DNA from 2 places in the Mesorhizobium sp. WSM4823 genome. Region 1 is predicted to be linked to the other one. Evidence: predicted binding sites of a transcription regulator. Region 1 holds the regulator's gene; the other holds the start of a gene.
The links. Region 1 encodes LexA, which represses DNA repair genes until DNA is damaged. Its sites were predicted from a motif close to TGTTCNNNNTGTGTTCNG; they were not measured.

Region 1 (15,008 bases):
GAGGCGGACGACGTCGATTTCGGCAAAGAAGGAGCCGCGGCGATGTTCGGTGAAGGCGAAGGCGGGACCGGGCTGATCCCCTCGCCCACCGGCGACGGACAGATCCTGTTCAAGATCGCCGAAGTCTTCGAGCCTGCCGGAGCCGACGCCAGCTCGGTACCGGACGACGCGCAGAAATCCTTCACCTCCGGCATGTCCGGCGACCTGCTCGACCAGTTGGTGGCGCAGTTGCAGACGCAATACGACGTTCGCATCGACCAGACCGCCGTTGCCCAAGCCCTGACCAGATGAGCGCGCTCAAGTCCCATATTGCCAAGGTCGCGGCCGGCAACGCCCTTTCCTTCGAGGAGGCGCGGGAGGCCTTCGACATCATCATGTCGGGCGACGCGACACCCGGCCAGATCGGCGGCTTCCTGATGGCGCTGCGCGTGCGCGGCGAGACGGTGAGCGAGATTTCCGGCGCCGTCGCTACCATGCGCGCCAAGATGCTGCGCGTCGATGCCCCCGCTGGCGCCATCGACATCGTCGGCACCGGCGGCGACAATTCGCACAGCGTCAACATCTCGACCGCATCCGCCTTCGTCATCGCCGCCTGCGGGGTGCCGGTGGCCAAGCACGGCAACCGCGGACTGTCCTCGCAGACCGGCGCCGCCGACGTGCTGACCGCGCTCGGCGTCAAGATTGATATCCCGCCGGAAACGATCGGCCGCTGCATCCACGATGCAGGCGTCGGCTTCATGTTCGCGCCGGCGCATCATCCGGCGATGAAGCATGTCGGCCCGACCCGCGTCGAGCTCGGCACCCGCACCATCTTCAACCTGCTTGGTCCGCTCTCCAATCCGGCCGGTGTTGCCAGACAGATGGTCGGCGTGTTCTTGCCGGAGTGGATCATGCCGGTGGCCGAGACGTTGAAGGCGCTGGGCACCGACCACGCCTGGGTCGCCCATGGCGACGGCTATGACGAGATTACCACCACCGGTGAAACCCAAGTGGCCGAACTGGTCGGCGGCGAGATCCGCAGCTTCACACTGACCCCGGAAGCGGTCGGGCTGAAGCGTCACACCAAGGACGAATTGCGCGGCGGCGACGCCGCCTACAACGCCCAGGCGCTGCGCGACATGCTGGGCGGCGCTGCCGGCGCCTTTCGCGACACGGTGCTGATGAACGCCGGCGCCGGACTGGTGGTGGCGGGCAAGGCGACGACGCTTGCCGACGGCATGGCGACGGCGGCGCAAGCCATCGACAGCGGCCGCGCGCTGCAAGTACTCGACCGACTGGTCGAGATTTCGAACGGATAGAGCCGTGTCTGACATTCTGCGCAAGATCGAAGCCTACAAGCGCGACGAGATCGCGGCGGCAAAGGCGCGCGTGCCGCTTGCCGAGATCAAGGCGCGGGCGAAAGACGCCGATGCGCCACGCGGCTTTCTTTCGGCCCTTGAAGCCAAGCGCAAATCCGGCAGTTTCGCGCTGATCGCCGAGATCAAGAAGGCGAGCCCGTCCAAGGGTTTGATTCGCGCCGATTTCGATCCGCCGACACTGGCCAAGGCCTATGCGAAAGGTGGTGCCGCCTGCCTTTCGGTGCTGACCGACGCGCCGTCCTTCCAGGGCGCGCCTGAATTCCTCACCGATGCGCGTAACGCCGTGACATTGCCCGCCTTGCGCAAGGATTTTCTGTTCGAGCCTTATCAGGTGTTCGAAGCCCGCGCGTGGGGCGCGGATGCCATCCTGATCATCATGGCGAGCGTCGATGACGCCATGGCCAGGGAGCTCGAAACGACAGCTTTCGAACTCGGCATGGACGCGCTGGTCGAGGTGCATGACGAGGTCGAGACGGAACGCGCGCTGAAACTGTCGTCACGGCTGATCGGCATCAACAACCGCAACCTCCGGACGTTCGAAACCAGTCTCGATACTTCGGAGCGGCTCGCGGCGATGGTGCCGGCCGACCGCCTGCTGGTCAGCGAGAGCGGTATTTTCTCGCACGAGGACTGCCGCAGGCTGGAAAAAAGCGACATCGGCACCTTCCTTGTCGGCGAGAGCCTGATGCGGCAACAGGACGTGGCTGCCGCAACGCACCTGCTTTTGACGGGCAAGGCACCGGCTCATGCATCGGCCCGAAAATCGGAATCGATTTTCGGAGAGCACGATGCATAAATCCAGCGTGCTAGAGCGTACTATGTGCGTCCAAACGGACGCACGTCGCTTTAAGGCCATCTGACGATGGCGGCTGCCCTCACCCATCTTGGCGCGACAGGCGAAGCCAACATGGTCGATGTCGGCGACAAGGCGGAGACGACGCGCACGGCGATCGCCAAGGGTTTCGTCTCGATGCTGCCGGAGACGCTCAAAATGATCCTCGATGGCGACGCCAAGAAGGGCGACGTGCTCGGTACGGCGCGCATCGCCGGCATCATGGCGGCCAAGAGGACGCATGAGCTGATTCCGCTCTGCCATCCGCTACTGTTGACCAAGATATCCGTCGACATCGAACCGGACGCGACGCTGCCCGGCCTGAAGGTCACGGCGTTGGCCCGCGTCACCGGTAAGACCGGCGTCGAGATGGAGGCGCTGGCCGCCGTCTCGGTCGCTTGCCTGACCATTTACGACATGGCCAAGGCGGTCGACCGCGCCATGGTGATCTCCGGCATCAGGCTGGTGGAAAAGACCGGCGGCAAATCCGGCGACTACAAGGTAGGCGCCCAAGAGGCGGGCCAATAATGGCGCTGCTTCCGGTCGCCGAGGCGCTAGAGCGCCTGCTTGAAGATGCTGCGCCCTTGCGAGCTGAAAGCGTCGCCCTGATGGACGCCGCCGACCGCGTGCTGGCGGAGCCGCTCACGGCGCTCCGCACCCAGCCGCCCTTCAACGCGTCCGCCATGGACGGCTATGCAGTGCGGGTCGAGGATGTCGCCGCCGTGCCGGCAACACTTTCGGTGATCGGCATAGCGCCGGCCGGACGCGGCTTTGCCGGAACAGTCGGCCCGGTGGAGGCCGTGCGCATCTTCACCGGCGCGCCGCTTCCCGCAGGCGCCGACACCATCGTTATCCAGGAGAATGTCCGCGACCTCGGCGGTGGCAGCATCGAAGTGACCGCTTCGACGGTTGAGGGCCGCAACATCCGCCGCCTCGGGCTTGACTTCTCAAAGGGCGACGTTCTGCTGGAGAAAGGCCGCCTGCTTGATCCGGCGGCGTTGTCGCTGGCGGCGGCGGCCAACCATCCGCAGGTCAGCGTGGTGAAACGGCCGTTGGTCGCCATCATCGCTACCGGCGACGAATTGCTGCCGCCGGGCAGCGAGCCTGGCCCCGACCAGATCATCTCGTCAAATGCCTATGGCGTCGCCGCCGCAGCCCGCTTGGTCGGCGCCGACGCGCTCGATCTCGGCATCGCCTCCGACCGCAAGGAGGCGATCGCCGCGCTGGTGAAAAAAGCGGTCGATGCAGGAGCCGACGTCATCGTCACGCTGGGCGGCGCCTCAGTCGGCGACCACGACCTTGTCCATGACGTGCTGACTGGCGAAGGCATGACGCTCGATTTCTGGAAGATCGCCATGCGGCCGGGCAAACCGCTGATGTTCGGCCGGCTGGGCGACGTCCGCTGCATCGGCCTGCCTGGCAATCCAGTGGCGAGCCTGGTCTGCACACAGCTTTTCCTGAAGCCGTTGCTTGCGCGGCTCGGCGGCCGCGCCTACCGGCAGGACATGCGTCAGGCGCGGCTCGGCGCCGCCATGCCGGCCAACGATCTCAGGCAGGACTATGTACGCGCGGTGGTGAAGGAAGACGCCGGCACGCTAACGGCGACGCCGTTCGGCATCCAGGATTCCTCGATGCTCAGGATGCTGGCCGACGCGAACGGGCTGATCGTGCGTGAGCCATTTGCACCCCCAGCCGCGACAGGCGCCGCCTGCAGCGTGCTGATGTTACGCTGAACAAACCGTCAACGCATTCATTAAACTTTAAACAGTTGCGGAACACAACTGGAACAGATAGTGTTTGTTCTGGGTTTGTTTTTCTGATTCTGTTGGGGGTCGCGATGCTGACACGCAAACAACATGAGCTGTTGATGTTCATCCACGAGCGGCTGAAGGAAAGCGGCATTCCGCCATCGTTCGACGAGATGAAGGAAGCGCTCGACCTCGCCTCCAAGTCGGGTATTCATCGGCTGATCACGGCGCTGGAGGAGCGCGGCTTCATTCGCCGGCTGCCCAACCGCGCTCGCGCGCTGGAAGTGCTGCGCTTGCCCGATTCGATCGCGCCCGGCCTCAATGCGGCGCGCAAATTCTCGCCGAGCGTCATTCAGGGCAGCCTTGGGCAGAGCAGCCATGGGCAGGGCAGCCTCGGGCGGCAGATCAAGCCGGCGCCTTCACGCATGCCTGCGGCCGGCAACGACGACGACGTTGTCGCCACCGTCTCCATCCCGGTGATGGGTCGTATCGCTGCCGGTGTGCCGATCGATGCCATCCAGCACCAGACGCATTCGATCTCGGTGCCACCGGACATGATCACCGGCGGCGCGCACTACGCGCTGGAGGTCAAAGGTGATTCGATGATCGAGGCCGGCATTTTTGACGGCGATACGGTCATCATCCGCAACGCCGACACCGCCCAACCTGGCGAGATCATTGTCGCCCTGGTTGACGAGGAGGAAGCGACGCTGAAGCGGTTCCGCCGCAAAGGCGCCTCGATCGCCCTGGAAGCCGCCAATCCGGCCTATGAGACGCGCATATTCGGGCCGGACCGGGTCAAGGTGCAAGGCAAGCTGGTCGGGTTGATCCGGCGTTACTGAGCGACAGCTTTCCCGGGTTTCTCGGCCTTGCGGTATGGCGGCAAGCCCCTCGCCTCGCGCGAGAATCTCCGCTGCTCATGCCAGGGCCTATATGGCTGTTCGACGGCAAAACGGATTTCTGCGCGCGTCGTCGCAGATAGCGGGTCGAAGAAAACGGCGGCACTGCCCATGCGAGCGAGCTGGCGTTTGGTGACGACGAGAACCAGCGGGTTGCGGCAGGGATTATAATAGGCCGTGGCATCGTCGATGACGATCAAATCCGCAAAGCCACAGGCTGGCCGCGCGGTTTTGCGGTCATCGGCGAGCGCGATGATCGCGCCGGACGGATGCCGGGCGATGCAGAGGCCGTCAGTGCAGTAGAAAGGCGATCCCGGCGGCAGGTCGGCCGGATCGGCGATGTCGAACCGCACGTCTCCTTTTTCGAATGTCTCCGGCTCGACAATGGTCGCTGAAATCAGCGCATGTTTCCAATTGTCGGTGGTGAATTCGTTCGAACGCACTCGGTTGATGGCAAGTTCGCCGCCGCCGATCGGCAGCGCCACCAGATGTGCGTCCTCCGAGATCAGCACGTCGGGGGTGCGTGTCTCGGAAATCGTTAGCAGGCCGGCGAGCGCAAAGGGAAGTGCCGCAAGCCGCAACCATGTCGTCGCCATTGTGGCAATGACCAGGGCGACCGTCACCATCAGAACCGACTGCAACGAAATCAGCCCGACTGCATCGACCGGCGAACGCTCGGAGATCCATCCCGATATTGCAATCATCGCCGTCAGCCCCTTGCCCATCATGTAGAGGAAAGGCCCGTCGAGGCCGAAAGGCATTGCCAAGGCGCTGACGACGGCCAGGAACATGACGACCGTGACGATCGGCATGACGGCCAGATTGGCGAACAGGCTGAGCGGCGAGACGCGCTGGAAGTGCCAGATGGCGAAAAGCGCGGTGGCGCTGCCGGCAATGATGGAGGTCATTGCGATTGCACCTGTCCCAGCGAGGAGTTTCCGCGTGACGAAAGCGACCGGTGACCGTCGCTGCGGCGGCGCCTTGGCCTTGTCGGCACGATAGTCTGACCAGCCTGCATAGGCGCCTACGAGGGCTGCGGTCGCGGCGAAGGACATCTGGAAGCTGGGGCCGACCACCTCGTGCGGCGACACGACGATGACGGCGATCGCTGAAATCGTCAGATTGCGCATGGTGAGTGCGGCCCGATCGAACAGCACGGCGACAAGCATCACCGCCAACATGATGAAGCTGCGCTCAGCCGCGACCACGACACCGGAAAAAATGAGATAGGCAGCTATGGAAACGAGTGCGGCGCCGGCCGCATATTTTTTGACCGGCCTGCGCGACGAAAAATCGGGAAACAGCGCAAAGGCGCCGCGCAGCAATCCCATGATGGTGCCGGCGACAAGCGCCATGTGCAGGCCGGAAATGGAGATGATGTGATAGATGCCGGTGCGCCGCATCGATTCGTTGATCTCTTCGGGGATGCCGGCACGCACGCCGACGATCAGCGCTGCGGCAATCTCCCCCTCGGCGCCACCGATGCTGTCCCTGATATGGTCGGCGATGCTTTCGCGCGCCTTTTCGATCGAGGCGGAAAGGCGCGCGGCTAACGGTGCATCCTCGGAAGCGACGATCTTCGGATTGCCGAGGAAAAAGCCGCTGGCGCCAATACCGGCGAAATAGCTGTCGAAGGAGAAGTCATAGCTGTCCGGCCTAACCGGGCCAGTCGGAGGCAGAAGCCTCACATAGCCGGTTACCACCGAGCCTGCGGTCATCTCGGCGGGAGTTTTGCGTGCCGAAACCCTGACACGTTCCGGTGCATAACGCAGTGTCGGCCGAGCGGTCGATATCACGTCGATGGTCAGCCTGATCCGGCCGTTCGCCATCTGGTCGAGCCTGACGATGCGGCCGGTGAGCTGGGTCTGGATTACCGAACCGAGCATCTGCGTTCCCGCGCGCCAGGTTTCAACCTTGGCGGCGAGCACACCGAGTGCGCACAGCAACGCTGCCATGAAACACAAATGCGTTTTGCGCCATGACCGCGTGACCGCTGCACACAATGCCGTGAGGACCACGACGGCGATGGGTTGGGGAAAGCCCGGTTCCACGGCAAGCGAAAAATAGACGATCACGCCGGATGCCAGGAAAACCGGCACCAGCAGGAAGGCGACGCCGCGGTCGAGTTCCATGCCGGCCGCCGAAACAACGCTGTTGCGGACAGCGGATGGTGCGAGGCGACGGAACTGTCGGCGGAAGCCAACGACAAGCCCGGGTGTTGGACTGGGTATTGGCGCGGAGCGGGCTGGCGAAAGAGGCTGGATGCCCGGGTGCGACCCAGGCAACGAAACGGGTAGCGGCTCGGCGTGAGGAACGTCGGCAAACAGCGATCGTTCGCTGACGCTTGCGACCGCGCCCTCGCTCTCGTTCACGCCGCGGCCTGGTCCAGCCATCGGGTCTGCCCCTTGCGCCCTTGACCTCCTATGCTACATGAACGCGCGACGCGCGAAAGTCCGCGCAACCACATCCGTTTCCTGCGCCTGCCCGAGAGTTCCATGTCCGACAAGGTCGTCACCCGTTTTGCCCCCTCGCCCACCGGCTTCCTGCATATTGGCGGGGCGCGCACGGCGCTGTTCAACTGGCTGTATTCGAAACACACCGGCGGCACGATGCTGCTGCGCATCGAGGACACCGATCGTGAGCGTTCGACGGCTGCGGCAACCGCTGCCATCCTCGACGGACTCTCCTGGCTCGGCCTCACCTGGGACGGCGAGCCGGTATCGCAGTTCGAGCGCGCGCCGCGCCACCGCGAGGTGGCCGAGGAGTTGGTGCGCATGGGCAAGGCCTATTATTGCTATGCGACGCCAGCCGAGCTGGAGGCGATGCGCGAGAGCGCGCGGGCCAAGGGGCTCCCTCCCCGCTACGATGGACGCTGGCGCGATCGCGACCCGTCGGAGGCGCCTGCGGGCGTTAAGGGCGCCATCCGCATCAAGGCGCCGACCGAGGGCGAGACGGTGGTGGATGATCTCGTGCAGGGTGAGGTGCGCTTCCCCAACAAGGATCTCGACGATTTCATCATCCTGCGCTCGGACGGCAATCCGACCTATATGCATGCTGTCGTCGTTGACGACCATGACATGGGCATCACCCACATCATCCGCGGCGACGATCATCTGACCAACGCCGCCCGCCAGATGGTGATCTATCGAGCCATGGGCTGGGACGTGCCGTCGATGTCGCATATTCCGCTGATCCACGGCGCCGACGGCGCCAAGCTGTCGAAGCGACATGGTGCGCTCGGTGTCGAGGCCTATCGCGCCATGGGCTATCTGCCCGAGGCGCTGCTCAACTACCTGGCGCGGCTCGGCTGGAGCCATGGCGACGACGAAGTGATGTCGATCAAGGACATGATTGCCTGGTTCGATATCGGCGACGTCAACAAGGGCGCCGCTCGTTTCGACTTCGCCAAGCTGGAGGCCCTGAACGGCGTGCATATGCGCCGGATGAGCGACGCCGAATTGCTCGATATCTTCATCGCCACCTTGCCCTATCTCGAAGGCGGCCCGGCGATCGCAACGCGCCTCGACGACACGCGCAAGGCGCAATTGCTTGCAGCGCTGCCAGGCCTGAAGGAGCGCGCCAAGACGCTGGTCGAGCTTGTCGACGGCGCCGGCTTCCTGTTCGCCGAGCGGCCGCTGCCGATCGACGAGAAGGCGGCAGCGCTGCTCAGCGGTGAGGCGCGCGAGATCCTGCGGGGTGCCCACGCGGTGCTGAAGGCAGTTTCAGGTGACTGGACGGCCGCCGCCGCGGAGGCTGCGATCCGCGAATATGCTCTGGCAGGCGGTCATAAGCTCGGTGCCGTGGCCCAACCTCTGCGTGCCGCGCTGACCGGCAAAAGCACCTCGCCCGGCGTGTTCGATGTGCTTGCCGTGCTTGGCCGCGACGAAAGCCTGGCGCGCATATCCGATCAAATCGATTAGCAAAACTGGCCCAAGAAGATTGGCATTGAAAGGCGGGTTTCGCAGTGCAACATTAGGTCTTGGCCCAATTTGGCACGCAAATCCAAAAGCGGGCGCAAACGCGCGAACTCCGATCCTTTCGACGTGTTGCGTTGCAGATATATTGCCTTGCCGGCAGTGAGAAAACCAAAAGGAGTTTGCAATGTCCGAAGCTGCGACAAAGATGGAATTTGGCGGCAAAACCCAAGCATCGACTGCAAAACTTGAATTCGGCGGCAAAACTCACGAGCTCAGGGTGCGAAGCGGTTCGGTCGGACCAGATGTCATCGACATCGGCTCGCTTTACAGCACCACCGGGGCCTTCACCTACGATCCCGGCTTCACGTCGACGGCAAGCTGCGAGTCGGAAATCACCTTCATCGATGGCGATGCCGGCATTCTTTTGCACCGCGGTTACCCCATCGACCAGCTGGCCGAGCATGGCGACTTCCTCGAAGTCTGCTACCTCTTGCTCTATGGCGAATTGCCGACCAAGGCGCAGAAGGACGATTTCGACTACCGGGTGACGCGCCACACCATGGTGCACGAGCAGATGTCACGCTTTTTCACCGGCTTTCGCCGCGACGCGCATCCGATGGCGGTGATGTGCGGCGTGGTCGGCGCGCTGTCGGCTTTCTATCACGACTCCACCGATATCTCGGACCCCTACCAGCGCATGGTCGCATCGATGCGGCTGATTGCCAAAATGCCGACGATAGCGGCGATGGCCTACAAATATCACATCGGCCAGCCCTTCATTTACCCGAAGAACGAGCTGAATTTCGCGGCCAACTTCCTGCATATGTGCTTCGCCGTGCCGTGCGAGGAATACAAGATCAACCCGGTGCTGGCGCGTGCGATGGAGCGCATCTTCATCCTGCACGCCGATCACGAGCAGAACGCCTCGACCTCGACCGTCCGCCTCGCCGGCTCGTCGGGCGCCAATCCGTTTGCCTGTATCGCTGCCGGCATCGCTTGCCTGTGGGGACCGGCGCATGGCGGCGCCAACGAGGCCGCTCTGAACATGCTGGGCGAGATCGGTCATGTCGACCACATCCCGGAATTCATCGCCCGCGCCAAGGATAAGAACGATCCGTTCCGATTGATGGGCTTTGGCCACCGCGTCTACAAGAACTACGATCCGCGCGCCAAGATCATGCAGAAGACCGCACATGAGGTGCTGGGCGAACTCGGCATCAAGGACGATCCGCTGCTCGACATCGCCATGGAGCTGGAAAAGATCGCGTTGACCGATGCCTATTTCATCGAGAAGAAGCTTTATCCGAACGTCGATTTCTATTCGGGCATCACGCTCAAGGCGCTGGGCTTCCCCACCACAATGTTCACCGTGCTGTTCGCGGTCGCCCGCACAGTCGGTTGGATCGCGCAGTGGAAAGAGATGATCGAGGATCCGCACCAGAAGATCGGCCGTCCGCGCCAGCTCTATACAGGTGCGCCGGAACGGGATTACGTGCCTATTGCGAAGCGGTAGTTGAGCGAATAGTGAGTAGCGAATAGGAAGAAGACAGCGAACGCTAGACGCCAGTCTGCCCCTACTCGCTATTCGCTACTCCCTATTCGCTTCTTTATGTACTCCATCACCACCCCCGCCGCGATATCGCCGGACGGCCTGCCGGTGGCCATGCGTCTGGCCACTTCGGCAAAACCGTCCTTCTGCCAAGTGCGGTAGGCAGTGTCGGAAAACAGCGCTTCCAGCTGCCGCGCCAGATAGTGTGGCCGCACATATTCATTGTAGTGCTCGGTCACCACCGGACGGTCGGCGATGAGATTGGGCAAGGCGGCGCTCCATACGGTGATCAAGCGTTGGGCCATCCGCATGACCGGATCGAGCCGGTAGCAGGAGATCATCGGCACGCCCGACAGCGCCAGTTCCAGCGACACCGTTCCCGATGCGATCAGCGCCGCATCGGCCTTGCCGAAAGCCTGCCATTTGCGTTCGGGATCAAGGATGATCTCCGGCTTCTCGTCCCAACTCGCCACCGAAGTCCTGACCAGGTCGGCGACATGCGGAACCGTCGGCAACAGCAGGCGCAAGCGATGCCCCCGCGCGCGCAGGATCGAGATCGTCTTGCCGAATGGGCCGACCAGCCTTCGCACCTCGCCGCGACGCGAGCCGGGCAGCACCAGCAATGTCTTCACGCGATCCTCGGACAGGTCGCGCGGCAGGCTTTGCGCCTTGGCAGCACCGAGCACGCCCGGATCATGCGTGAGGCGATGGCCGACATAGGTGCCGGGCGGACCTCCGAGGCGGGCGAGTTCCTTCACCTCGAAAGGCAGGATGCAAAGGATATGGTCGACATACGGTCTCATCGCCAGCGCCCTGCCCGGCCGCCATGCCCAGACGCTCGGGCAGACATAGTGGACGATGGGGATTGCCGGATCGGCGCCACGCACCTTCTTGGCTACGCGGAGTGAAAAATCCGGGCTGTCGATGGTGATCAGGCAATCGGGCCTTTCACCGGCGACCGCGCCGGCCGTCTGGCTGATCCGCCGCATCAGGCGCGGCAGGTCGCGCAGGACCGCGCTCAGCCCCGTCAGCGCGATCTCGCTGCCCTCGAATAGTGGGATGAGGCCAAGCGCCTGCAGATGGCGTCCGCCAATGCCGACAAGCCTGACCTCGCGGCCGGTCGTGCGCTTGAGCGCCTGGATGAGGTCGGCGCCAAGCAGGTCACCGGATTCCTCGCCGGCGACGATGGCGATCTTCAGCGGCTTGTCACTGGCCATAGGCCGGCTCCTCGACGGGCAGGCCGACGATGAAAAGGCCCAGCGCATTGGCGCGCGCGATGGTGACGGGGCCCTCCAGAATGAGCGAACGACCAGCTTCGATGGCAATGCCGGCAAGGCCGGCTGCATGCGCCGCATCGACCGTCTGCGGGCCGATCGACGGCAGGTCGGCGCGCAACTCCTGGCCGGGCTTGGCGCATTTGACCAGGACACCACGCGTGCCGCCAGCCAGCCTGCCATGGCCGCGCAACTCTCTTGCCCGCTCAAGCAGCCCGGCAGTGCCTTCGATGCCTTCCAGCGCGATCGCCCGCCCACCGACCGCTATTGCCGCCTGGCCGATATCAAGCGCGCCAATGGCTTTCGCGGCGGCCCGCCCTGCCTCGATGTCACGCCAGTCGGATCGATTTGGTCCTGCCGCGGTCAGAGTTCCCTGGCTCGCTGCCAGTTCGGGAACCACCTCATGCGCGCCGACCACTTTGATGCCCCGCTTTTCAAGGCCTCGTGTCAGGACTTTCAGAAGCCCATCATCGCCGCGCGCCAGCGCCAGGACCACCGAAGGCACGATCGCCAGCAATCCGAGACTCGGGCGCATGTCGATCAGCCGCGGCCTGCGCTTGATCTCGCCGGCAAGAACCAGATGGGTGACGCCGTGACGCTTCAGCGTCGCCACCAATGAGCCGATCTGCTCAAGTGCCAAGCTGTCGTGCTCGTACTGGCGGAGCTCCTGCCGGTCGGCCTCGCCCTCCATCAACAGAATGAAAGGCGGATGATCATGCGCGGCCAGGCCTTCGGCGACTTCCACGGGCAAGCTGCCGCTACCGGCAACGATACCGATCCTAGAGCCTGGCGCGAGTTGAAGCTTCGCCCCGGCGATCTCAGCCTTCGTCATCGCCATCGTCACCGTCGCCGCCCTTGAGCGACGGGACGGCGTAGTGCCGCTTGCCGCGACTGGCGATGAAATCGATGATCTTCATGGCCGTCGGCGATGAAGCGAATTCCGCCTTTGCGAGCTCGATATTCTCGCCGACGGTTCGGGAGCGATCGAAGATCGTCCTGTAAGCCTTGCGCAACGTAAGGATCTCGGCGCGCGGCAGGCCGGCGCGCTTCAGGCCGATGATGTTGAGGCCGCGAAGGCTGGCGCGATTGCCGACGGCGATGGCGTAGGGAATGACATCGCCGACAATTGCCGAGCAGCCGCCGAGAAAGGCATTGTCACCGACGCGGACAAACTGATGAACAGCGGTGAGGCCCCCGATATAGACGTTATCGCCGATTTCGCAATGGCCGCCCAGCGTCGCCTGATTGGCAAACGTGGCATTCTTGCCGACGACGCAGTCATGGGCGATATGGGCATAGGCAAGGAAATTGCCGTTGTCGCCGATAACAGTCTCGCCGCGGCTGGAATCGGTGCCGAGGTGCATGGTCACGCCTTCGCGGATCGTGCAGTTCTCACCGATGACGAGCGTGGTGCGGCCGCCCTTGTGCTTGGTGTTTTGCGGCGGCGCGCCCAATGTCGCCATCGGATAGACCTTGGTCGAGGCGCCGATCGTGGTCGCGCCCATCACCGAGACGTGGCTGACCAGTTCGACGCGGTCGCCGATCACGGCGTCGCCGCTGATGTGACAGAACGGCCCGATGCGGACGCCTTCGCCGATTTTAGCGCCTGCCTCGATGACCGAAGATGGATGGATAACCGTTTGGATTTTCATAAGCATTCGATCGTCAGTCGCTCGTAACCATCATCGCTGAGATCTCGGCTTCCGCGGCCTTGACGCCGTCGACCAGAGCCTCGCAAGCGAATTTGAGAAGGTTGCCGCGTTTCTTAATTTTCTTCACATGAATCTTTAACTGGTCGCCAGGAACGACCGGTTTGCGGAATTTGGCGTTATCGATGGTCAGGAAATAGACCAGCGATGGTTTTTCGGTGCCAAGGCTGCGAATGCAGATGGCGCCGGCCGTCTGCGCCATCGCCTCGACGATCAGCACGCCGGGCATGACCGGCTGATCCGGGAAATGACCCTGAAAATGCGGCTCGTTTATGGTCACGTTCTTGATGCCGATAGCGGACTCGTCGCCATCGATGTCGATGATGCGGTCGATCATCAGGAACGGATAGCGATGCGGCAGGAGCTTCATCAACCCCAATATGTCGACCGCTTCGAGCGTCGTCGCCGCCATCATCTAGCTATTCCCCCCCTCGCCGGATTTGCGCGCCCTGGCCAGTCTTCGCAAAGCTGCGATCTCCCGCATGGCTTCCGCCATCGGCTGTGCCGGATATCCTCCCCAAATCTCGCCCGCAGGAACGTTGCTCATAAACCCGCTTCTCGCAGCAAGTTTGGCCCCGGTCCCTATGGTCAGGTGATCGGCAAGGCCGACACCGCCACCCATGGTGACGTTGTCGCCCACCGTCACGGAACCGGAAATACCTGAAAGGCCGGCGATTATGCAGTTGCGGCCGATGCGGACGTTATGAGCGATCTGCACCAGATTATCGATCTTGGTCCCCTGACCGATGATCGTGTCGGACATGGCGCCACGATCGACCGTGGTGTTTGAGCCGATCTCGACATCGTCCTGGATAACGACACGGCCGATCTGCGGGACGCGCTCCGGGCCCTTCGCGCCAGCCACGAAGCCAAAGCCGTCCTGACCGATGCGGGCACCGCCATGGATGATGACGCGGTTGCCGATCAGCGCGTACTGGATGCTGGCGCCTGGGCCGACATAGCCGTCGCGGCCGAACTGGCAGGAGGGACCGATAACGGCATGAGGGGCGATGACGGTTCCACTGCCGATAGAAGCGCGGGGGCCGATGATCGCGCCGGCCTCGATGATCGCGCCGGCCTCAATATGCGCCGATGGGTCGATATGAGCATGCGGCGAGATGCCGGTTTCGCCGGTCATCGGCGCCGGTGTCGCAGCCGCTGGGAAGAGAAGGCGCCCGACCATCGCGAAAGCCTGTTGCGGGCGCGGATGGACCAGAACCGCGATGCCCGCCGGCGCTTTGCCGGCAAATTCGGCGGGACAGAGAACTGCCGCTGCCCGCAGCGATTGCATCAGCGCGAAGTTGCGCCTGCCATCGACGAAGACGAGGGCATGCTCGCCGCCTTCGCTTGCCGGCGCCAAAGCTTCGATCGATATATCGGAGAGGCCCGAATCGACAAGCACCGAGCCGGTCAGATTCGCGACTTCGCCAGCCGTGTACCGGCGTGAGGGCGCGAAGAACACCGGATCGGTCATTCCAGAAGCTATATCCAGCTAGCGCATGACCCCAAAAATCGGAATCGATCTTCGGGAAGGATCATGTGCAAATCAAAGTGCCACAGTGTGCTTTGCGCCTCCGGAGGACGCACGGCGCTGTAGTATCGGTTCACTCTCTTCCGGACCAACGGCCCGGAAGCATCGTTGCCCGCCGATCAGAAGCGGGTCGATATGCCGAAGTTAAACTCCTGCACGTCGTCGGTGTCTTCCTTGAGGACCGGTACCGC
Region 2 (15,008 bases), on a different contig from region 1:
GCTCCGAGGTCGACCAACCCCAGATCGAGCTGGACAGCGCGCTCCTGACATCGTCCGACAGGCCCATCGCCTTGGCCACTTCGCGCATCGCCGACCGGCCCCGGTAGCTGACGACGGCCGCGGCAAGAGCGGTGCGCTTGGCGCTGTATTTCTCGTAGATGTACTGGATGACTTCTTCGCGCTTCTCATGTTCGAAATCGACATCGATGTCGGGCGGCTCGTTCCTTTCCTCGGAAATGAAACGCTCGAAAAGCGAGTCGATCCGCTCGGGTCCCACTTCGGTTATGCCGATGCAATAACAGACAACAGAGTTGGCTGCCGAGCCACGCCCCTGGCAAAGTATGCCCTGGCTGCGGGCGAATTTGACGATGTCGTAGACAGTCAGAAAATAGCGCGCGTAGTTCAGGCGCTCGATCAAGGCGAGCTCTTCCTGGATGCGCTTGGTCACATCGGCGGGAACGCCTGCAGGATACCGTATCGCTGCACCCTCTCGAGCCAGCCTTTCCAGTTCGGCCTGTGGCCCGAGGCCCGATTCCGTCGGTTCGTCGGGATAGTTGTATTGGAGGTCACTGAGAGAGAAGCTCAATTCGCCGGCAAAGCGCAACGTTTCCGCCAGCGCTTGCGGATGCCTGCGGAAAAGCCGCGCCATCTCCACTGGCGGCTTCAAATGGCGCTCGGCATTGGCCGCCAGCTCCAGCCCCGCTTCGGCAACAGGCACGTTGAGGCGAATCGCCGTCAGCACGTCCTGCAACCGGCGCCGTTCGGACGTATGGTAAAGAACGTCGTTGGTCGCCATCAGCGGAATGCCCGATGCCTCAGCCATGGCAGCCGCCTGCTCGATACGGAAGCGGTCGTTGCCCTGATAATCCGGCGAAACGGCAAGCCGCAAAGCCTTGCCAAATCTATCCTTAAGCCGGCTAATCAGTCCAAGGTGATCTTCCGCCGGCGCCGACAGATCCGGCAGGACCGCCAGCGACATGAGATCGCCCCATTCGAAAAGGTCGGCGCGAAAGAGAAGCGGTGCGCCCTTTTCGCTTTCATCGCGCATATTGGCTTGCGTCAGCATGCGGCACAGATGGCCCCAGCCCTTGCGGTCCTGCGGATAGGCGAGAACATCAGGCGTGCCGTCGCAAAAAACCAGGCGGCAGCCGGGATGATAGGATAGTCCTTCCACCTTGGCCTGCTGCCAGGCGCGCACGACACCGGCCACGGTGTTGCGGTCGGCAAGCCCGATCGACGAGAATCCCAAAAACTTTGCCGCGACCACCAGTTCCTCCGGTTTCGAGGCGCCGCGCAGGAACGAGAAATTCGACTGGATGCCGAATTCGGCATAGGGAACGGCCGTCAGCGCGTTCATGCGAAGACCCCATGCATGAACCAGCGCGGCGGGACTTGAGAGGCGCCGTAGAGGCCCTGGCGGTAGAGCCAGTAACGGCGGCCGGTGCTATCTTCGATGCGGAAATAGTCTCGGGTCGGCGCGTCTTCCTGCCCCGACCCCTCCCGCCACCATTCCGGGGCGATGCGTTCCGGCCCTTCGGCGCGCGCGACCCGGTACAGCGCCCGCCGCCAGCGGAAGTTCATCGGCGGGCCCTCAGGCATTTCGGTGGCCGGAACCTCGATCGGTTCGGGCGAACGGAACAGCCGGATCGGGCGTTCCGGCCGGAAGACAGGCTTAGTGTCTTGTATCTTGTCCGGCTTCTTCGGCGGAGAGACCCTTTGCGGCGCTTCCGCGAAGGGAAGCGTGGCGACGGCGCGCTCGGGCAGATGGCTCTCGACGGCAACCGGTTTCAAAACCGCGCTGTCGCCGAGCCGGGCGCGGATGCGGTCGGCGAAAAGGGCAATATCGGCGCCGTCATCGCGCGTCTCGCCGGCGAGATCCGCCTGCTGCATGTCGAAGGCCGCGGCCGTCAGGACCGAGAGGCGCACGAGATCGAAGCCATAGCCGGCATCGATGTCCTGTTCGAGCGCGGCTAGCCTTTCGTGGAACAATTTCTGGATCAGCAGCGGCTCGCGCAACGGCCGCGAGGTGCCGACGGCGATCCGGCTGACGGCGCCGTCGACGCGGAAGAGCAGCAGCGCCAGCCTTCTTGCGCCTTCGCCGCGGCGCTCGAGATCCACCTTCAAAGTCGTCGCCAGCATTTTCACCAGCCGCTCTATTTCGTCGGTCAGCATGATGGGTTCTGCTAGGTGGCGTTCGACCGAAAGCGGCGCGACCGGCAGGCGCGGCGACACCGCTTCGTCGAGGCGGCCGAGCGCCTGGTCGAGGCGCAAAAGCAGCGAGACACCGAAGCGGCGGGCGAGCGGCGCGCGGGGGGCTGCCATGACGGCCCCCGCCGTGCGCAGGCCGACGCTTTCCAGGCTGGCGCGGATATCAGGCTCGATGCGTAGCGCCGCCAGTGGCAAGGGTGCGAGAAGCGCCTCCTCCTCGCCACCGGGGACGATGCGGTCACTGGCAAACCGCGCTGCCGCCCAGGCAGCACCTGGCGTGGCGGCAAGGCCGGCGCGGACATCAAAACCCTGATGGAAAAAGCGCGACAGGATGTCGTCGAGCATCGAGCGTTCGCCGCCGAAAAGATGGGTGCAGCCGGTGACGTCGAGGAACAGGCCATCGGCTGCGTCGAGCGCCACCAGCGGGGTGTAGCGGTCGCACCAGTCGGCAAGGCTTTCGAGCAGGCGGCGGTCGGCCTCGGGATCGGCTTCCAGTACGTCGATCGACGGATGCATGGCGCGCGCGTCGGCTATGCCCATGCCGCGCTTCAGGTGAAGCGCCTCAGCCCGCTCGTCGAGGGCGGCGATGCGCTGCGCGTTCCCCTGGCGATGGCTGATCACCAGCGGCAGGTGATCCGACGGTCGGGAACGCCAGGACCGCCCCAGCCGCTGCCGCAGGACCCTTTCCGCGGCGAGATGCGGGAACCACAGGGACAGAATTCGCTGCCCTTCCTTCCTCGCCCCGTCTTTCTTCGAAACTGTGTTCATCGGGGTTCCACTCCAGTGTGAATTGTCCTGGCAAGGCCGTGCGGCTCTTGCCGATGCTGACGGTGAAGGCGGGACGGCCGATCGAGCCGGCAAGCGGCCCGGCGATCGTCTGGCGGGATGCCGACGGCGCCGTCGACAGGACGAGGCGGACGGGTGCCGCCGTTGGCTCGGGTTCGCCGGCCTGGCGCAGCAGAAACACCGGCCGGCCGGCATTCTGCGCCCGGGCGTGCAGCCGCCGCGTCGCCGTGAGGTCCAGCCGCTGCGGGCTGCCGCGGATTTCGAGGATGACGGCGGCGAGCGCGGTCATCCGGGCGGCTTCCTCGGCGATCCACAGCGCATCGAGGAGCCTTGGCGCCTCGGAAAACAGCAATTGCTCCGGCTCGATGCCGAAAACAGCGTGAAGCCCCCTGGCATAGGGGAAGCCCGCCTCCCGGAAGATTTCCGCAGTGCCGATCCACAGGACCGGCAATTGCGGCCCCTGTTTGAGGATCAGGCTGACGAGTGACAGGGCGAAGCCGGCGACGGCCCCGGCATCACGTGTCGCGGCGCCATGGATCTCGTTCAGCGCCGCCTTCGGCAGGCCGCCGCTAAGCGCGGTGTCGAGACCTTCGGCACCGGTGCGCAGAAACGCATCAGGCGGCGCCACGGCGAGGCCGCGGCGGACGATTGTTAGACCATCCGCTGTTGGATTCTGGGGGGTGACGTCAGTATCAACGGGGGCTGCGCCAGCCGGCACCTCCAAGCGCGCGGGCAGCGTTCCCTCGATCTTCGCGATCTGGCGGCGCAGGGCAAAAACAGTCTCCCGCGCCACGGCGCTTGTCGCCATGACGGTCAGCTTCCACTCACAATTGTTCCTGTTATGTTCCTATAGATTCCAGAGGCCACCCGAAGAGTCAAGCGGAGTCATGGGGAATTTATTCCTGCCCTTGCGTCGACGGCAACCGGCCATTTGCCGAGTCCGGCTCGAAAGCCTATATGCCGGGATCAGAAGGACAAAGCATGGCCCGCATCTACAAGACCCGTGTCTGGCACGACCAGCTTTCGCCGTCGATGGAGGAAATGGAGTTCCTGGCGTTGGAGGCTTATGCCCATCTGCCGGAGGATTTTCGCAAGCTGACCGGCGAGATCGTCATCCAGATCGCCGAATTCCCGACCGACGAGATCATGGACGATCTGTCGCTGGAAACGCCTTTCGACCTGCTCGGCCTGTTCGAGGGGCGCGGCATCGCCGAGCGCTGGAATCCGCAGACAGGCGAGGGGCCGAACCGCGTCACGCTCTACCGCCGCGCCATCCTCGACTACTGGGCTGAGAACGAAGAGACGCTGGGCGACATCGTCACTCATGTGCTGATCCACGAGATCGGCCATCATTTCGGCCTGTCGGACGATGATATGGAGCGGATCGAAGAGGCGGCGGAGTAAAGGGCCCCACGCTTCGTCATCCCAGGGCGGAGCAGGAGCGAAGCGACGTCGCGGAGACCCTGGGATCCATGCCGTGACTGTGGTGCAGTGCTCCGGCGATGCAGAACCGAACGCCCATCATCCCGTTCTGCGGCAATGAGCAAGCGGGACCATCCCGATCGGTGGTATGATCGCATTAATCCTGGATCCGCCGAGCCCTTCGGCAGAGGTAACGGCATGGATCCTAGGGTCTGCACTCCGCTTCGCGTCGCTTCGCCCTAGGATGACGAAAGACGAGCGCTTCAGCGAACTTCCCTACCAATCGCTGAGCTTGGTGTTGGGCCCGTATTCCTGGCCCTCGATATCCTTCACCACGGCCTGGCCGCAGCGCATGCTCTTGGTCTGCTTGTCATAGGCATAGGTTGGCGAGCCGAACAGGTGCCAGCCTTTGTTCAGCGCCGCCGTCACCTTGTGGCAGAAGCTGGAATCGTCCGGGCCGGACAAAAAGCGGTAGAGTTTCATTTTTCATTCCTGTCGTGAGTTGCCAATCATGCCCCGATGGCGGCCGCCTTCGCCAGCAGTTTTTCGGCCTGCGCCAGATGCAGCCGTTCGACCATTTTTCCATTCAGTGCAATGACGCCCTTGCCGGCATTTTCGGCAAGCGCGAACACCTCTTTTACCGAGCGCGCCTCGGCCAGCGCTTCGGCAGATGGCGCAAAGGCCCGGTTCGCAGCCTCGATCTGGGCCGGATGGATCAGCGACTTGCCGTCAAACCCCATGGCAGCCGCCTCCCCGCATTCGCGCGCAAAAGCGTCCAGGTCGCGAAAATCATTGAAGACACCGTCGAGCAGGTCGAGGCCGCCGGCTCGTGCCGCCAGCACCATCTGCATCAGCCACGGTGTGAGGTAGCGCCGGTCGGGCGTGGCGAGAATGCCGGTGTCCTTGACCAGATCGTTCGTTCCGGCCACGAAACAAGTGAGCCGCGAGGCCGGATCGCGGCCAAGCTCGGCAATCGGCCCGATGTTGAGCAGAGCCTTGGGCGTTTCGATCATCGCCCATAGTTTCACCGCGTCCGGGGCAAAATTGTCGTCGAGCACGTCGCCGGCTTCGAGGACGTCGCGCGGCGTATCGACCTTGGGCAGCAGGATGGCGTCGGGCTCGCAGCGTGCCGCAGCCAGCAAATCGTCGGTACCCCATTCGCTGGAGAGCGCGTTGATGCGCACGATCATCTCGCAGCGCCGGCCATAGTCGTTGGCAACTGGGCGATCGGCGAAGATGCCGGCGAGTTTTTCGCGCGCGGAACCCTTGTCGGCGGGAGCGACGGCATCTTCGAGGTCGATGATGACGGCGTCGCAGGCCAGCGAGCCAAGCTTGGCCAGCGCCTTGTCGTTCGAGGCCGGGACGTAGAGCACCGAACGGCGCGGGCGGTAGGTTTCGGTCGTCATACCAAATCTATGCCGCCTGCGGCCGGTCGAGGCAAGCCGCTTTGACCTGCATAAAAACTGCACAAAAGTCCCGAAAATCTCCTCGCGTCCGCCCCGCCACCGGCACTTCCGCCGACGACAAGGGCGGCATGCAAGAGCGAGAAAAACTCCGTTGGTCCCTGCCTTACCGGCTCCGCAATGAGGGCTGGTGGCTCGTCGATCCACCCGGGACGCATCGCTCGGCGACCCTCTTCCCCTTCATCCCCAAATCCCTGCCCAGATATGCCGGCCGCATCAAAGCCGCCGAGAAAGTCCGATCATGACATCGTTGCTTACGGCCGCGCCAAGCTATTGCGCGCGATTCGGCGCTGCCGTCCTGCTTGCTGCCCTGGCCGATTTCTTCTTTTACGGGCAACCCATCGGCATCACGCTTTTCCTGTTCGGCACTACGCTTGCCGCCGCAGCCGCGGCCATCCAGCCTTCGGCGCTCAGCGCCCGCGGCCTGTGGCTCGGGCTCGGTGCCTTGCTTGTCGGGCTGCTGCCGCTCATTGAAAATGTCAGTGCGCTGTCCGTCGCGATCGGGCTTGCGGCGATGGCGGTCTTCGCACTTTCGCTGGTCGGGCGGCTGCGGCACGGGCTTGCCCGTATCGCCGGCCAGGTAGTGCTCTTCCTGCTCGCGGCACCATTCCGGTTCGCCCACGATTTCTTTCGCTGGCGCAAGGTGGCGCGGCGGCTTGGCCAACGGCGCATCCGCTTCGCGGCGATCGCCGTCTGGGTGATGCCGTTGACGCTGGGAGCGGTGTTTCTCGCGCTGTTCGGCGCCGCCAATCCGGTCATCGAATACTGGCTGTCGCTGATCGATCTCCTCGCCTTGCTGGAGCTCATCCATCTGCCGCGGCTGGCCTTCTGGCTGCTGGTGCTTGCCGGTGTCTGGGCCTTTTTGCGCCCGCGTCTGCCGCGCCTTTTCCGCTCCTTTGCGCGTGTAGTGTCGTCTGTGCCTGTCGGCCGGGTGACGACGACAAAACCCGCCAAAGCGATCGAGGACATCATCTTCGGCAAGGCCGCCATTCTTCGCGCGCTGGTCGTCTTCAACCTCCTGTTCGCCATACAGACGGCGCTCGACGCCACCTATCTGTGGGGCGGCATCGCCCTTCCCGACGGGCTGACCTACGCCGCCTATGCACATCGCGGCGCCTATCCCTTGATCGTCACGGCACTGCTCGCCGCCGGCTTCGTCCTGGCGGCGCTGCGGCCGGGGAGTGCGACCTCCAGCGATCCGCTCATCCGCCGGCTGGTCTATGTCTGGGTGGCACAGAACATCGTGCTGGTCATCTCGTCGATCCTGCGGCTCGACCTCTATATCGGCATCTATGCGCTGACCTACTGGCGCATCGCCGCCTTCGTCTGGATGGGGCTGGTGGCGGCGGGCCTTGCCCTGATCATCGCCCGCATCGCGCTCGAAAGATCCAACGAATGGCTGCTTTCCGCCAATCTTCTGACGCTTTCGGTGACGCTCTATGCCTGCTGCTTCGTCAACTTCGCGGCGCTGATCGCCAACTACAATGTCGAGCACTCATTCGAAATGACCGGCCAGGGCACCGAACTCGATTTCTGCTACCTGCGTTCGCTCGGTCCCAGCGCCTGGCCGGCGCTCGACCGCTTCCTCGAGCATCAAGCCAGCACGAATGCGGCCAGCCTTCCCTCCTACAGCGAACTCGCCCGTTTGCTTGGGCAGGACGAGGCCCGCTATCGCGCCGACCAAGAAAACTGGCGCGCCTGGAGTTTTCGCGATTGGCGGCTCCTTCGCACTCTCGACACAAATATCCCGTTCATGGTTCCTCAGGGCTCCGAACCCTTCGTGCCGGGCCGCTGATTCATGCCGCATCACATCCTGGTCGCCGACGATGATCCGCACATCCGCGAAATCATCTGCTTTGCGCTCGAAAAGGCGGGGATGAAGACGGTTGCCGTAGCCGACGGCGCCGCCGCCTTGCAGGCGATCGAACGCCGACCGCCCGATCTTATCGTGCTCGACATCGGCATGCCGGAAATGGACGGGCTGGAGGTCTGCCGGCGGCTCAGGCACACATCCGACGTGCCGGTGCTGTTCCTGTCCGCGCGCGATGAAGAGATTGACCGCATCCTCGGGCTCGAAATGGGTGGCGACGACTACGTCATCAAGCCGTTCAGCCCGCGCGAGTTGGTCGCCCGCGTCAATGTCATCCTGCGGCGCGCTCGCCAGGCGGCGCCGGAACAGACCGACGACCGGCAGTTCTCGCATGGCAGACTGGCCTTGGTGCCGGCCAGCCACGCCGCCAGCTTCGACGGCCAGCCGCTGGTGCTGACCTCGATCGAATTCGCGATCCTGAAAGGGTTTCTGGCGCGCCCGGCGCATGTGCTTGGCCGCGACATGGTGATGGCCAATGCCTATGCCGCCAACATCCATGTCGCCGACCGCACCATCGACAGCCACATCCGCAACATCCGCGCCAAGCTGGCGGCGGCCGGCTGCACGGATGCGATCGAGACCGTGCATGGCGTCGGCTTCCGGCTCGGCCGGTGCGGCGCGTGAGCACCCAAAAATGGATTGGCAGCAAATGGCGGCCGCGCCTCGCCACCATCGTTGTCGCCATCCTGATCATGGTGATGGCACTGCCGCTGGTCGGCCTGTTCTTCTTCCGGCTCTACGAAAACCAGCTGATCCGCCAGACCGAGGCCGAGTTGATCGCGCAAGGTGCCGCCCTTGCCGCCATCTATGCGCAAGAGGTCCGCGACGCCGGCATCCCCGCCGAGAAGCTCGGCCCGGCCGTGCCTGCCGCCAGTGCCAGCGCTCCGAACTCTCCCTACCGGCCGATCGAGCCGCACCTTGATCTTGCCTCCGATACCGTGCTGCCGACCCGGCCTGCGGCGACAGCCGCCGCCATCGATCCTGCCTTCGCTCCGGTCGGGACACGCCTGTCGGGCATTCTTGCCGAGACGCAGAAAACCACGCTTGCCGGCTTCCGGCTGCTCGACCCCAAAGGCGTCGTCATCGCCGGACGCGAAGAGGTCGGCCTGTCGCTCGGCGCGGTCGCGGAGGTTCGCGAAGCGTTGGCCGGCCGCTATGCCAGCGCGCTCAGGCTAAGGATCTCCGACGAGCCGCCGCCATCACTCTATTCGGTGAGCCGCGGCACGAGAGTCCGCGTCTTCGTCGCCCTGCCGGTTGCGGTCGACGGCAACATCGCCGGCGTGGTTTACCTGTCGCGAACGCCAAACAATATCGTCAAGCATCTCTATGGCGAGCGCGGCAAGGTGGTGCTGGCGACGATCGCCATTCTCGGCGGCACGCTGCTCATCGGTCTTGTCTTCCTGCGCACCGTCAGCCGGCCGATCTACGCGCTGATGGAACGCACGAAACGCATCGCCGCCGGCGACCGCGAGGCCATCAGGCCGCTCGACCATCACGGCACGCGCGAGATGGCAGCACTTTCCGCCGCCTTCCTCGACATGGCCGAAAAGCTGCATGAGCGCTCGGACAGCATCCAGACCTTTGCCACGCATGTCTCGCACGAACTCAAATCGCCGCTGACGGCAATCCAGGGTGCGGCGGAACTGTTGCGCGATTCGGGCCGCGCAATGGATGAGGCCGAGCGGCGTCGCTTTTCCAACAACATCGTCACCGATGCCGGACGGCTCAATTTGCTGGTGCGCCGCCTGCTCGACCTGGCGCGCGCCGAAAATCTCGCGCCCAGCAGCGAAAGCACGTCGATGGACGCCGCACTGGCGCTGCTGCCGGCCAAAGACAGGCTGGCGGTGCGCGTCGAGGCCGGCGGCGATATCGGTCTGCGCATCTCGGCCGAGAACGCGGCAATCGTGCTCGCCAATCTCATCGACAATTCGGCGCGGCATGGCGCAACGCTGGTTTCGATCACGGCAGCGAGCGCGCACGGCAAGGCAACGATCCAGGTGAGCGACGATGGTGCTGGCATTTCGCCCAGCAACCGGGCCCGCATCTTTGAGCCATTCTTCACCACGCGCCGTGATTCAGGTGGCACCGGCATGGGGCTGGGCATCGTGCTGGCCCTCCTGAAAGCGCATGATGGCACGATCCGGCTGGTTGACTCCGAGCGCGGCACGCGCTTCGAGATCATCCTGCCGATTGTATGAATTGGAGCCTCATTCCGAAGACCGGCTTTCGGGATCATGCTTCAGAACTGGAGACGTGGAAAACGTGCGCTACGACATCGTCATCATCGGCGGAGCCATCGTCGGCTCCTCGATCGCCTACTATCTGCGCGAGGAAGGGTTTTCGGGCTCGATCGCGCTGGTCGAGCGCGACCCGCAATTCGCCCATGCGGCGACGACGCTGTCCTGCGCTTCCATTCGCCAGCAGTTTTCCATCCCCGAAAACATCCGGCTATCGCAGTTCACGCTGAAACTGTTCCGGCGGCTGACGGAAGAGTTCGGGGCCGACGCCGATATCGGCTTTCGCGAAGGCGGCTATCTTATCTTGGCCGGCGAGAACGGCCTGCCGATCCTTAAGCGCAACCACGAGGCGCAGATGGCCGAGGGGGCCGACATCGTGCTTGAGAATGCGGAGGCGTTGGTGCGTCGCTTCCCATGGCTGTCGGCAGAGGGCATCACCGCCGGCGCCTATGGCCGCACGGGCGAGGGCTGGTTCGACGCGCATGCGATGCTGATGCTGTTCCGCAAGGCGCTGCGCGAGAAAAACATCGATTTCGTCACCGCTGATGTGACCGGCATCGAGCGGCAGGGCGATCGTGTCACCAGCGTCAGCCTCGACAATGGCGAGCGGCTCGAGGCCGGCATCGTCGTCAACGCCGCCGGGCCGAATGCCGGCAAGGTGGCTGGTATGGCCGGGCTGGCGCTACCGGTGGAGCCGCGCAAGCGCAATGTGTTCGTCTTCGAGGCACGCGAAAAATATACCGACATGCCGCTGCTGGTCGACCCCTCAGGCATCTATGTCAGGCCGGAAGGCTCGGTCTACATCACCGGCGGTGCCGAACCGGAAGAGGGCGACGGCACGGCCGACCCCGGCGATTTCGAGCCCGACTGGCCGCTATTCGAAGAGGTGATCTGGCCGGTGCTGGCGACCCGCATTCCGGCCTTCGAAGCGATCAAGCCAACACGCGCCTGGGCCGGCCACTACGACTACAACACGCTCGACCAGAACGCGGTGATCGGACCACATCCCGAGGTGAAGAATTTCCTCTTCGCCAACGGTTTTTCCGGCCACGGCCTGCAGCAGGCGCCGGCCGTCGGCAAGGCGCTGGCCGAGCTGATCGTGCATGGCGGCTACCGCACGGTGGATTGCACGGCGTTTGGGTATAGCCGTGTTGCGGAGGGAAGGGCGTTCAGGGAGCTGAATGTGATTTGAGGCGCCATCGCGTCTACGGCAACGGCGTTGCCGAGCGCATGGCCCTTAACCGTGTTGTCGAAAATGCACCAGACCTCAGCGCCCGCCGCACTCGCCGCATCCAGCCGCTGCCTGATCGCGATCAGGCTTTCAGTGTCATAGTCCGAGTAATAGATACGCGGCGCGCCATGCAGGCGGAAGTAAACCAGGTCCGGCCAGCCGGATGGCGTGGCCGCAGCGGGGACGCGAGCCGGATCGGCTGCCACACGCGCTACGCGGAAGCCGGTCAGAAGCGCATCGGCGTCCTGTTCGAACCAGCTCGCATGACGAGGTTCGCAGGCTATTTTCGAGCCGGTTTGCTTTCGCAACAAACCGAAGAACTCCTCAGTGACACGCGGCTCGAAGGACAGGCTGGGTGGCAACTGCACTAGCAGCACAGCGAGCTTCGGGCCGAGGCCTCCGGCCTGCCCGAGGAATGCCTCGATCAGGTCTTCGCAGTCGGCAAGCCGATGCTCGTGTGTCACTGCCCTGGGCACCTTCACGCTGAAGCGGAAATCTTCCGGGACCGAATGCGTCCAACGCTCATAGGTCTCACGGCGGTGCGGCTTATAAAAGGATGAATTGATTTCGACGCCGGCAAGACGGCCGGAGTAACGCTCGAGATGCGACCCGGAATCCGGGAAAATATCCTTGTAACGCGACGGGATGCCCCAACCGGCCGTGCCCACGAAGCATCGATGCTTTTCCATGCCAGAAATGTGGACAAGGCACTGCGCAGGTCAAGGGAGTGTACTAGGCCGAGACCATGCGGCCGTCGCTCACCTGTCACCACTATTCCCGCGTGCTCGGCCGCTGCTTGGCTCCCGCCGGCAGAATAATGCGTGCCGTCAGTGCTCGCGGCCGAACCAGAACGCGTCGGGCATGCGCATCATGCCGATCCGCTCGTAGAAGCCGACGGCATCGGGCACGGAAATCAGTGAGATGGCAACGGACGGCCCGAGCTGCCGCCGCGCTTCGTCAAGTAGGCCCTTGCCGATGCCGAGCCCCTGCGCCGATTTGCAAACGGCGAGCTCGGAAATGTAGCATACCCACGAGAAGTCGGTGATGCCGCGGGCGAGGCCAATCAGCGGCTTGCCAGGCGCATCGAGGCGCGCCGTCAACACCATATCCGCGCTGGCAAGCATCGTCTTCAAACGGGCTTCGTCATCGACAGGCCGGGTAGCGCCGAGGCCGGATTCCACCAGCACGCGGCGGAACTCGGCAGCGTCGAGGGTTGGTTCACTGGCGTAGAGGATTTTGGATCGCGTTGTCATGCCGGTGAAAGTGCACCATCGGGCGGCGGTTTTGAAGCTGCTTGGTGCTGATCTCGTGTTCCGGGACCACGAGCGAAGACAGCCACCTTTTATTTGCCCGCCTCTTTGTGTAAACCGGGCGCCAACACATCCCCGCAGCGAAAAGAAGACGGGCAAAGACCATGGAAAAATTCACCAAGCTCACCGGCGTCGCGGCGCCGATGCCGATCGTCAATGTCGACACCGACATGATCATCCCCAAGGATTATCTCAAGACGATCAAGCGCACAGGTCTCGGCACCGGACTGTTCGCCGAAATGCGCTACAAGGACGACGGTTCGGAAAACCCTGATTTCGTGCTCAACAAACCGGCCTACCGCAAGGCGCAGATCCTGGTTGCCGGCGACAATTTCGGCTGCGGCTCTTCGCGCGAGCATGCGCCGTGGGCGCTGCTCGATTTCGGCATACGCTGCGTCATCTCGACCTCGTTCGCCGACATTTTCTACAACAACTGCTTCAAGAACGGCATCCTGCCGATCACCGTCAGCCCGGAGGATCTGGAGAAGCTGATGGACGACGCTTCGCGCGGCTCCAATGCGACCGTGTCGGTCGACCTCGAAGCGAAGGAAATCCGCGGACCGGACGGCGGCGTGGTCAAGTTCGATCTCGACGACTTCAAGCGGCACTGCCTGCTCAACGGGCTCGACGACATCGGCCTGACCATGGAAAAGGCCGGCGCCATCGCCTCGTTCGAGAAGAAGAACGCCGAGCTGCGTCCCTGGGCCTGAACGGCAAGACCATTCCGATGGCCGGTCTTTGCTTCAGGTGAAACGGAGGATGTCATGACACGTTCGCTTCTTGCCGGTGCCTTCGGACTGACGTTGATGCTCCTGCCTGCGGCGAGCGTATATGCGCAGACGCAATCGCCCACTGCGACCGAGAAGCCCGCCACCGATGACGGATCGGGCACTGACGATTCGGCGGCTTCAGACGACGACAAGCAGGCGCCGGTCCCATTCGAGGGCGGCCAACTGACCATCACCCAGCAGGAAGAGTATGGCGAGAAGGTGCTGGCCTATGACGGCAAGCAGCTGGCCAGCAATTACGACGTCTTCTTCGACAGAATAGTCGAGGTCGGCGGCGTCAATGTGGCGCTGGTCGATGTCGGCGACGGCGGCAATCAATGCAGACCGGCCAAGGTGATCGTGTGGAAGCCGGAAGGCGGCACGATCCAGAGTGCCACGGTCGAGCAGGACGAATGCGGCGCGCCGCCGGCCGCAGTGTCCGACGACGCCATCTATTTCGTGCCTTATCTGCTGCCGGGAGATTCCAAGCCGGCGCTGCAGTGGTCGCCGACCGGCGGCTTGTCGACCTCGGGCATTCTCACCTACATGCCGGAACCGGGCACCGGCTGGAAGGATGTCGATCCGGCGAAATACGACAACATCATCGATGCCTTCCACAACGAGGCTGTCTACAAAGAAGCTGAGACGCTGCTCGGCAAGGACATGCCGGACATGGCGACCAGCCTGCTGGTCGGCGGCGGCACCGAGAAGACCGCGTCGGGCGCCTTCTATGCCAGCGGCTGCGTACCGCATGATTGCGGCGGCAATGACGGCTTCATGGCGGTCGATCCGGCCAACCAAAAGCTCTATTTCGCCCGCCGCGGCGACACCCCCGAGCCTGACGCGTGGCCGGCTGTGAACACGTGGCCCGCCGAGGTCAGGGAAGTGATGGACAAGGCGCTCGGCTCGCCGAATTAGCTTCTTTGCTTCGCGCCTTCGTTCCGGAGGCGGGACCGAGCGGCGGCAGTCGTCACCTTAGAGCGGTTCATCGTTTCACGGAAACGCCGAACCGCTCTATCTCTTTGTTTTTGCGCAATTCCGCAGGGAAAGCGCTATGCGCTTTTCCCGGGAAAACCGTTTCACACTTTTCCTGGAATTGCTCTAGAGCATCAACAAAAAGCCCGGCGCGTGGCCGGGCTTCCGTCGAACAGAGATTTCTATCAATCGCCGTCGATCGCCGTCGCCATGCGGGCGATGGCCTGTTGATAGACGCTGGCGGAATTCCAGCCAGCAATTGCGCCCATATTCGCCTGATAACCCGCGCCGGCCTGCCAACCATGACCCTTGAGGAAGTTGGCAGTGGAAGCCAGCGCGGTGCCCTTGTCGCGCAGATTCTTGTTGCCGACGCCGTACTTCAAAACATTTCCGGGCAGGAACTGCGTGTGGCCAATCTCGCCATGCGCGGCACCGACCGACGAGGCGCTCAACGCTCCGCGATCAACCAGCTTCAGGGCTGCAATGCCGTGCGGATAAAAGAACTCGGGGCGGCGGCAATCATAGGTAAGCGTTAAAATGGCAGAGACCGTATTCTGTTTGCCCATGGAGGCGCCGAAGCCAGTTTCCATGCCCCAGATGGCGAGCAACACACCCGGCGGCACGCCGTAGGTCCGTTCGATCTTGTCGAACAGCGCCGCGTTCGACTTCTTCAGCGCACGGCCCTTGGCAATGATCGCGGATCCGCCGCGGCGCTTCATGAAACTTTCCACGGAGCCGC

Region 2: the regulator LexA is predicted to act here: its motif matches at 3,826-3,843, upstream of AC0L26_RS29210 (ImuA family protein).

Annotation. Positions count from the first base shown of each region.
Region 1 covers NZ_JBVVQL010000002.1:456,469-471,476, reverse strand. The annotation lists gene AC0L26_RS07180 (peptidyl-prolyl cis-trans isomerase) at 1-291, shown strand, start outside; gene trpD (anthranilate phosphoribosyltransferase) at 288-1,298, shown strand; gene trpC (indole-3-glycerol phosphate synthase TrpC) at 1,303-2,154, shown strand; gene moaC (cyclic pyranopterin monophosphate synthase MoaC) at 2,221-2,718, shown strand; gene AC0L26_RS07160 (molybdopterin molybdotransferase MoeA) at 2,718-3,923, shown strand; gene lexA (transcriptional repressor LexA) at 4,028-4,780, shown strand; gene AC0L26_RS07150 (ComEC/Rec2 family competence protein) at 4,774-7,230, opposite strand; gene gltX (glutamate--tRNA ligase) at 7,333-8,757, shown strand; gene gltA (citrate synthase) at 8,939-10,267, shown strand; gene lpxB (lipid-A-disaccharide synthase) at 10,336-11,520, opposite strand; gene AC0L26_RS07130 (LpxI family protein) at 11,510-12,409, opposite strand; gene lpxA (acyl-ACP--UDP-N-acetylglucosamine O-acyltransferase) at 12,396-13,229, opposite strand; gene fabZ (3-hydroxyacyl-ACP dehydratase FabZ) at 13,243-13,701, opposite strand; gene lpxD (UDP-3-O-(3-hydroxymyristoyl)glucosamine N-acyltransferase) at 13,702-14,760, opposite strand; gene bamA (outer membrane protein assembly factor BamA) at 14,937-15,008, opposite strand, start outside.
Region 2 covers NZ_JBVVQL010000019.1:45,360-60,367, reverse strand. The annotation lists gene AC0L26_RS29220 (error-prone DNA polymerase) at 1-1,357, opposite strand, end outside; gene AC0L26_RS29215 (DUF6504 family protein) at 1,354-2,829, opposite strand; gene AC0L26_RS29210 (ImuA family protein) at 2,771-3,802, opposite strand; gene AC0L26_RS29205 (metallopeptidase family protein) at 3,976-4,398, shown strand; gene AC0L26_RS29200 (DUF1737 domain-containing protein) at 4,693-4,899, opposite strand; gene AC0L26_RS29195 (HpcH/HpaI aldolase/citrate lyase family protein) at 4,926-5,822, opposite strand; gene AC0L26_RS29190 (DUF4153 domain-containing protein) at 6,121-7,674, shown strand; gene AC0L26_RS29185 (response regulator) at 7,678-8,373, shown strand; gene AC0L26_RS29180 (sensor histidine kinase) at 8,370-9,947, shown strand; gene AC0L26_RS29175 (NAD(P)/FAD-dependent oxidoreductase) at 10,012-11,178, shown strand; gene AC0L26_RS29170 (DUF72 domain-containing protein) at 11,097-11,885, opposite strand; gene AC0L26_RS29165 (GNAT family N-acetyltransferase) at 12,045-12,470, opposite strand; gene leuD (3-isopropylmalate dehydratase small subunit) at 12,632-13,237, shown strand; gene AC0L26_RS29155 (hypothetical protein) at 13,292-14,212, shown strand; gene AC0L26_RS29150 (lytic murein transglycosylase) at 14,455-15,008, opposite strand, start outside.